DNA from 2 places in the Streptomyces chartreusis genome. Region 1 is predicted to be linked to the other one. Evidence: riboswitches for the same ligand, from Rfam matches in the RefSeq annotation. Region 1 holds a riboswitch; the other holds the start of a gene.
The links. A riboswitch is a leader RNA that binds a small molecule or an ion and turns the genes downstream of it on or off. The one in region 1 is predicted to bind glycine.
Positions count from the first base shown of each region.

Region 1 (4,392 bases):
TGCTTGTCGGCGAGTGCCTTGACCCGGGCCTTGAGTGCGTCGGCGTCGTAGACCGGCTTGAGGGTCTCGGCGATCACGTCGGCGACCTCGGTGAAGTCCTGCGCGGTGAAGCCGCGGGTGGCCAGGGCCGGGGTGCCGATGCGCAGGCCGGAGGTGACCATCGGCGGGCGCGGGTCGTCGGGCACGGCGTTGCGGTTGACGGTGATACCGACCTCGTGGAGGCGGTCCTCGGCCTGCTGCCCGTCCAGGTCGGAGGCGCGCAGGTCGACCAGGATCAGGTGCACGTCGGTGCCGCCCGACAGCACGTTCACACCGGCCTCGCGGGCGTCCGGCGCGGTCAGCCGCTCCGCCAGGATGCGGGCACCCTCGATGGTGCGCTGCTGGCGCTCCTTGAACTCCTCGGACGCGGCGACCTTGAAGGACACCGCCTTCGCGGCGATCACGTGCTCCAGCGGGCCGCCCTGGAAGCCGGGGAAGACCGCGGAGTTCAGCTTCTTGGCGAACTCCTTGCTGCGGGCCAGGATGATCCCGCCGCGCGGGCCGCCGAGGGTCTTGTGGGTGGTGGAGGTGACCACGTCGGCGTGCGGGACCGGGTTCGGGTGCAGCCCCGCGGCGACCAGGCCGGCGAAGTGCGCCATGTCGACCCACAGGTAGGCGCCGACCTCGTCCGCGATCCGGCGGAACGCGGCGAAGTCCAGCTGCCGCGGATACGCCGACCACCCGGCGATGATCACCTTCGGGCGGTGCTCCTTCGCCAGGCGCTCGACCTCGGCCATGTCGACCAGGCCGCTGTCGGTCTCCACGTGGTAGGCGACCACGTTGAACTGCTTGCCGGAGAAGTTCAGCCGCATGCCGTGGGTGAGATGGCCGCCGTGCGCGAGGTCCAGGCCCAGGATCGTGTCGCCGGGCTGGGCGATCGCGAACAGCGCCGCCTGGTTCGCGGAGGCACCCGAGTGCGGCTGCACATTGGCGTACTCGGCGCCGAACAGCTCCTTGACCCGGTCGATCGCGATCTGCTCGGCGACATCGACATGCTCACAGCCGCCGTAGTAACGCCGGCCCGGGTAGCCCTCGGCGTACTTGTTCGTGGCGACCGAGCCCTGCGCCTCCATGACCGCGACCGGAGCGAAGTTCTCCGACGCGATCATCTCCAGCGTCGACTGCTGACGCTCCAGCTCGGCATCCAGAGCCGCCGCGATCGCCGGATCCAGCTCATGCAGGGGGGTGTTCAGAAGCGACTTGTCAGACGTGTCAGACATAAGGGATACGACTCCTCAGCCGGCGGTGTGGGCGACGTACTCGTCGGCGGAGAGCAGGTCGGCCGGCTCCTCCGTGATGCGTACCTTGAACAGCCAGCCACCCTCGAAGGGGGCGGAGTTCACGAGCGCCGGGTCGTTCACCACGTCCTCGTTGATCTCGGTGACCTCACCGGTGACGGGGGAGTACAGGTCGGAGACGGACTTGGTCGACTCCAGCTCGCCGCAGGTGTCACCCGCGGTCACGGTCGAGCCGACCTCGGGGAGCTGGGCGTAGACGACGTCGCCGAGCGCGTTGGCCGCGAACTCGGTGATGCCGACCGTCGAGACGCCGTCCTCGGCGGTCGACAGCCACTCGTGCTCCTTGCTGTAACGCAGCTGCTGGGGGTTGCTCATGGCCTGAATTCTCCTGTACGCGCGGGAGTGGTGATGAATGAGGGACCGCTGGATACGTGCGTGATCAGCGGAAATGTGCGCAGAGTCACGCGCCTGCCGCTGTCAGTCTCTTCTTGTGGCGTTACTTCTGCCGCTTGTAGAACGGCAGCGCCACGACCTCGTAGGGCTCGTGGCTGCCACGGATGTCCACGCCGACCCCGGCGGTGCCGGGCGCCGAGTGCGCGGCGTCGACGTACGCCATGGCGATGGGCTTGCCCAGGGTGGGGGAGGGGGCACCGGAGGTGACCTCGCCGATGACCTCGCCGCCGGCGACGACCGGGTACCCGGCACGCGGGACGCGACGCCCCTCGGCGACCAGGCCGACCAGCACGCGCGGCGGGTTCTGGGCGGCGCGCTCGGCGGCCTCGGTCAGCGCCTCGCGCCCGACGAAGTCGCCCTCCTTCTCGAACTTCACCACCCGGCCGAGCCCGGCGTCGAAGGGGGTGAGGGCGGTGGTCAGCTCGTGTCCGTACAGCGGCATGCCGGCCTCCAGGCGCAGCGTGTCGCGGCAGGACAGCCCGCAGGGGACCAGGCCGACGCCCTCGCCGGCCTTGGTGAGCGCCTGCCACAGCTCCACGGCGTGCTCCGGCTTCACGAACAGCTCGAAGCCGTCCTCGCCGGTGTAGCCCGTGCGGGCGATGAGGGCGGGGACGCCGGCGACCGTGCCGGGCAGGCCGGCGTAGTACTTCAGGCCGTCGAGGTCGGCGTCGGTCAGCGACTTCAGGATGCCGGGGGACTCGGGGCCCTGGACGGCCAGCAGCGCGTAGGCGTCGCGGTCGTCGCGGACCTCGGCGTCGAAGCCGGCGGATCGTTCCGCCAGGGCGTCGAGCACGACCTGGGCGTTGGAGGCGTTGGCGACGACCATGTACTCGGTCTCGGCGAGCCGGTAGACGATCAGGTCGTCGAGGATGCCGCCGTCGGCCTGGCAGATCATGGTGTAGCGGGCCCGGCCGACGCCGACGGAGGCGATGTTGCCGACGAGGGCGTGGTTCAGCAGCCGGGCGGCGTCCGGGCCGGTCACGGTGATCTCGCCCATGTGCGAGAGGTCGAACAGGCCGGCCTTGGTGCGTACGGCGTTGTGCTCGTCGCGCTCCGAGGCGTAGCGCAGGGGCATGTCCCAGCCGGCGAAGTCGGTCATCGTGGCGCCGAGCGAGCGATGCAGGGCATCGAGCGCGGTACGACGGGGTTCGGTGCTGCTCATCGGTCCGTTGTCTCCCAAAGGCATGACAGGCGAGGTCGTTCCTCCCCATCTGTCATCGGAACCTGAGAGGTTCGCCATGATCCCGGAGACGGTGATCATGGCTTGCACCTTGGGTGGAGCCGCTGTGCACACAGCGACCCGCTTTTCAGATGTGCCTCGCCCGCGCGGTAACGGGGCCTGAGAGATTCAAGGGAGGGACTTGCTCCTTCGGCGCCCCGGCGATGCACTGCCAGGGACTCTCCCGCGCGGATTCAAACGGCCGGTATGCAGTTGGCGCCGCCATCATTGCATGCCGGACCCCGTCGGGGGCAGGCCATCTCTGTAACCGGCTTGTGGCAGGAAGCGAACGAAAAGGAGGAGATCCTCTATTACCTTCTCTTTACGCTCAGTGGGGATGGGGACTCCTGACCCCGGAGGAGGACGATGACGGTGGACCGCACCACGGCGTACGCCACGACCTCGGGCATCGCGCTGCCCAAGCAGCCCGCGGCACCCGGTGTCGAAGCGCACGTCGCGTGCCCCGCACCCGTGGTCCGCGATCTGCGCGACCGCTCCGGCCACAGCCCGCACGCGCTGCTCTTCGGCCCCGAGGACCTCGTCGTCATCACCGGAATGCCCGGCAGCGGCAAGTCGACGCTGATGCGGCGGACGGTGAAGGGCCTGCGCATCGACTCCCAGGACACCCGGGACCGCTGGGACGCCCGGATGCCGGGCTACCTCCCGTACGCCGTCTACCGCCCCCTGGTCCGCCTCGCGCACTACGCCGGGCTGCGCCGCGCGCTGCGCTCCGGCGAGGGCGTCGTCGTGCACGACTGCGGCACGCAGGCCTGGGTGCGCGGCTGGCTGGCCCGCGCGGCCCGCCGTCGGGGCGGCACCCTGCACCTGCTGCTGCTCGACGTGACGCCGGGCACCGCTCTGGAGGGCCAGCGCGAGCGCGGCCGGGGCGTCTCGCGGTACGCCTTCCTGCGGCACCGCCGGGCGGCCTCCCGGCTGCTGCGCTCGGCGGCGAAGGGCGATCTGCCGCAGGGCTGCGGTTCGGCGGTGCTGATCGACCGGGACGCGGCGGACGTGCTGCGCCGGATCGGTTTCACGGGCTGACCGCCCGCAGCCCTGGCGGGGGCGGACACCGGCTAGCCTTCTGAGCCTCAGACGTGGTTCACAGCAGGCGGTCAGACAGATGGACTTCCCAGCGGATCTCCCCGCGGACTTCTCGGCCCGGGCCCACCTCCACCCGCATGGAGGCTGGCCCGGCAATGAACTGGAGGAGGTGCTCTCCGCCTCCCTCGGCATGCCCTCGGCGGGCGCCCGGATCGTCGAGGTGCTGGGCCGCAGCTTCGTCTGGGTGCCCCTGCCCAACGGCGGCGGCCCGGACAGCGGCCCGCTGGACCTGCCCACGGTGGAGATCGAGGGCCAGGCATATGTCCCGGTCTTCAGCTCCGAGGAGCAGTTCCGGCAGGTCGTCGGCTCCCACATGGCGTTCACGGTCGCGCCGGCCGTGGA
Region 1 is NZ_CP023689.1:3,189,443-3,193,834, reverse strand. Features, by position in the region: gene glyA (serine hydroxymethyltransferase) at 1-1,259, opposite strand, end outside; gene gcvH (glycine cleavage system protein GcvH) at 1,275-1,652, opposite strand; gene gcvT (glycine cleavage system aminomethyltransferase GcvT) at 1,774-2,892, opposite strand; glycine riboswitch at 2,932-3,047, opposite strand; glycine riboswitch at 3,048-3,146, opposite strand; gene CP983_RS13325 (AAA family ATPase) at 3,316-3,990, shown strand; gene CP983_RS13320 (enhanced serine sensitivity protein SseB) at 4,070-4,392, shown strand, end outside.

Region 2 (4,392 bases), 5.0 Mb from region 1:
GCCCGGTGTAGAGCACCGGGTAGTGCGGCTCCAGCCGCTTGGCGACGTAGTTCGCGGACAGCACGGCCACCTGCGTGGCCCGCTTCAGCCCTTCGCCGCCCATGAGGCGGACGTACGCCCAGGAGATGGGCAGGATCCCCGCGGAACCCCACGGCGCCGCCGAGATCGGGCCGACGCCCGTCTCCGGACCGGCGGCCGGCTGGAGCGGGTGGTTCGGCAGGTACGGCGCCAGGTGCGAGCGCACACCGACCGGGCCGACGCCCGGACCGCCGCCGCCGTGCGGGATGCAGAAGGTCTTGTGCAGGTTCAGGTGCGAGACGTCGCCGCCGAAGTGGCCCGGCTTGGCCAGCCCCACCAGCGCGTTGAGGTTCGCGCCGTCGACGTAGACCTGCCCGCCGGCCTCGTGCACCTGCGCGCAGATGTCGGCGACGTGCTCCTCGAACACACCGTGCGTCGACGGGTACGTGATCATCAGCACGGACAGCTCGTCCCGGTGCTTGTCGATCTTGGCCCGCAGGTCCTCGACGTCGATCTCGCCGTCCTCGGCGGTCTTCACGACGACGACCTTCATGCCGGCCATCACGGCGCTGGCGGCGTTCGTGCCGTGCGCGGAGGACGGGATGAGGCAGATGGTGCGCTGTTCGTCGCCGTTGGCCCGGTGGTAGCCGCGCACGGCGAGCAGACCGGCCAGCTCACCCTGGGAGCCGGCGTTGGGCTGGAGGGACACCTTGTCGTAGCCGGTGACCTCGGCGAGACGTTCCTCCAGCTCGCGGATGAGTGTGAGGTAGCCCTGCGCCTGCTCGGCGGGCGCGAAGGGGTGCAGCTGCCCGAACTCGGGCCAGGTGACCGGCTCCATCTCGGTGGTCGCGTTGAGCTTCATCGTGCAGGAGCCCAGCGGGATCATGCCGCGGTCGAGGGCGTAGTCCCGGTCGGCCAGCCGGCGCAGATAGCGCAGCATCGCCGTCTCGGAGCGGTACTGGTGGAAGACGGGGTGCGCGAGGTAGTCGTCGGTGCGCAGCGGCCCGTCGGTGAGCGCGTCCTCGGTGCCGGCGTCCAGCGCCTCGATGTCGCCCTCGACCCCGAACGCCGTCCATACGGCGCCCAGCTGGGCCCGCAGCGTGGTCTCGTCGCAGGCGACGGAGACCTGGTCGGCGTCGACGAGGCGCAGGTTGACGCCGTTCTCCCGGGCGGCGGCGACGACTTCGGCGGCCTTCCCGGGCACCCGCACGGTCAGCGTGTCGAAGTAGGAGCCGTGCACGACCTCGATACCGCCGGCCGCGAGGCCCGCGGCGAGGATCGAGGCGTACCGGTGGGTCCGCCGCGCGATGCTCCGCAGCCCGTCGGGCCCGTGGTACACGGCGTACATGCCGGCCATCACGGCGAGCAGCACCTGGGCCGTACAGATGTTGCTGGTGGCCTTCTCACGACGGATGTGCTGCTCACGGGTCTGGAGCGCCAGCCGGTAGGCCTTGTTGCCGTCGGCGTCCACGGACACGCCCACGAGCCGCCCCGGCAGGCTGCGCGCGAACTTCTCGTGGACGGCCATGTAGCCGGCGTGCGGCCCGCCGAAGCCCATCGGCACGCCGAACCGCTGCGTCGTACCGATCGCGATGTCCGCCCCGAGCTCACCCGGCGACTTCAGCAGCGTCAGCGCGAGCAGGTCGGCGGCGACGGTGACGAGGGCGCCGAGCTCGTGCGCCTGGTCGATGACCGGCTTGATGTCCCGTACGACACCGGAGGCGCCCGGGTACTGGAGGAGCACGCCGGTGATCTCACGCGAGGCGACCTCGACCGGAATGCCCTCGCTGAGGTCGGCGACGACGATGTCGACGCCGGTCGGCTCGGCGCGGGTCTCGATCACGGCGATGGTCTGCGGAAGCACGTCCGCGTCGATCAGGAACAGGCCCTTCTTGTTCTTGCCCATGCGCCGGGACAGGGCCATGGCCTCGGCGGCGGCCGTCCCCTCGTCGAGCAGCGAGGCACCGGACGTCGGCAGCCCGGTCAGCTCGGCGACCATGGTCTGGAAGTTCAGCAGGGCCTCGAGACGGCCCTGGGAGATCTCGGGCTGGTACGGCGTGTAGGCCGTGTACCAGGCGGGGTTCTCCATGACGTTCCGCAGGATCACCGGCGGGGTGAAGGTCCCGTAGTACCCGAGCCCGATCATCGAGTCCAGCACCTGGTTGCGGTCGGCCAGCGACCGCAGCTCGGCCAGCACCTCCGCCTCGGTGCGGGCCCCGGGCAGGTCCAGCGAGTCGGCGTTCTTGATCACGTCCGGCACCGCGGCGGCGGTGAGCTCGTCGAGGGAGCCGTACCCGACCTGGGCGAGCATTTTGGCCCGGGCCTCATGATCGGGACCGATATGACGCTGCTCGAAGGGGATTCCCTGCTCGAGCTCGGAGAGCGGAATGCGATGGGCGGTCATTGCGGAGGCCTCCTGGTCGACACGACCTTCGAGGGGCACCACGGCACGGGTACCCGGACGGCCTCCCCCTCTGTCATCTCAACCTGAGAGCTTCACCGGACCGCCCGAAGGCCGTCGGCTTTCACCGTCGGTGAGAGCGGAAGCCGTCGACACCCGCTCTGCTTTCCAGAGTGACCTCGTCCGTGCGGTACGTGAGCCTGAGAGATTCCGGGGAGGATTTGCTCCTTCGGCGCCTCCGGTGTTGTCCGGAGGACTCTCCCGCACGGGGTCAGCAGCCGCTAGTCAGCCTACCAGCGAGGTCGACGCACGGACCTTCGAGTGGCCGCTCTCACCATTCTGCCTTTTCGTAGTGCTTACGGATGAGTTGCGACCCAGTGGAGGGCCCGTGCAGACCGACATCGATCCGCGCAATCTGATCGGCCGCAAGGCCTTCGACCGCAACGGCACCAAGATCGGCACGATCGACGAGGTCTATCTCGACGACGCGACCGGAGTGCCGGAATGGGCGGCCATACGCACCGGCCTGTTCTCCCGCGACGCCTTCGTCCCTCTGGAGCCCAGCGAGCTGGTGGAGGGCACCCTCCGCATCCCCTTCGACCGCGCCCTGATCAAGGACGCCCCCGACTTCGGAGTGGGCCGCCACCTGTCCCCCGAACAGGAACTCCAGCTCTACCACCACTACGGCCTCGACGTGACGGCCCCGCCCCTCCCCCCGACCACGACTTCGGCAAGTTGGCCCCCACGGAACCCCCGAACAACAACGACCCGACGACTCCCCACCCCTGACCGGCTCAGACCCCACCGACCACGGCCCCGTCAGGTGCCCCCGACGTGGCAGATCCCCCGTCTCCCGCAGCACCCCGGCTTCCCCCACCCCCTCCGGGCCGCTCCTCCACCAGCGGCAACGGCTCCACCGCCTCCAGGCCCGGATCCTCCACCCGAAACGTCCGCACCCGCCCCGGCTCCGTCGACCCAGGCGTCTCGAACCGCACGGTCACCCGCCCGAGCCCACTCCCCTGCACCCACCCGTGCCCGTACTCGGCATGCCGCACATCCTGCCCGGCAAGCCATTTCCGCTCACTAGGCGTCTCCTCCCCCCGCGCCACGGCCACAGCATCCGCGCCGTCCTCGCCACCCTCCACCGGCTGCTGCTCCGCCAGCTCCCCCGCGGCCTGGGCGAACAGATCCTCCTGCGTGTAGTCGGCAAGCCCGCTGACCCCGACCCCCAGCAGCCGCACCCCACCCGTCGTGTCCACGGACTCCAGCAGCCGAGCAGCGGCCTCCCGCACCACCGCCGGATCATCCGTCGGCCCCCGCAAGGTCTCGGACCGCGTCAGGGTCGAGAAGTCGTACCGCCGCACCTTCAGCACGATGGTCCGCCCGGACAGCCCGGCCCCCCGCAGCCGCCGCACACAGCGGTCGGCCAGCCGCTGCACCTCAAGACCGACCCGCACCCGGTCGTGGATGTCCACGTCGTACGTGTCCTCGACGGACACGGACTTCGTCTCCCGCTCGGCCACCACGGGCCGCTCGTCGTGCGCCAGCGCCATCGCGTACAGCGCATGCCCATGGGCTTTGCCCAGCAGCCGTACGAGCTCGTCCTCGCCGGCCTCGGCGATCTCCTCGACCGTATGGATCCCGGCCCGCCGCAGATGGTCCCCCGTCGCCGGCCCCACCCCCGGCAGGGTGCGCACCGACATCGGCCCGAGCATCGCCCGCTCGGTCCCCGGCTCGATCAGCACCAGCCCGTCCGGCTTGGCCTGCTCGGAGGCGATCTTCGCGAGCATCTTGGACGCGGCCAGCCCCACCGATCCCGCGAGCCCCGTGGCGGACCGTATGTCGCCGCGCAGCTTGGCCCCCACCAGCCGCGCCGACGAGTCGTCCCAGGCCGCTCCCCCGGCCTCCAGATCCACGAACGCCTCGTCCAGGCTCAACGGCTCCACCAACGGCGACAGCTCCCGCAGCAGCGC
Region 2 is NZ_CP023689.1:8,232,733-8,237,124, reverse strand. Features, by position in the region: gene gcvP (aminomethyl-transferring glycine dehydrogenase) at 1-2,422, opposite strand, end outside; glycine riboswitch at 2,598-2,693, opposite strand; partial or broken gene CP983_RS36430 (PRC-barrel domain-containing protein) at 2,808-3,208, shown strand; gene CP983_RS36425 (DNA polymerase IV) at 3,214-4,392, opposite strand, start outside.
Region 2: another riboswitch for glycine. It lies ahead of gcvP (aminomethyl-transferring glycine dehydrogenase); the one in region 1 lies ahead of gcvT (glycine cleavage system aminomethyltransferase GcvT).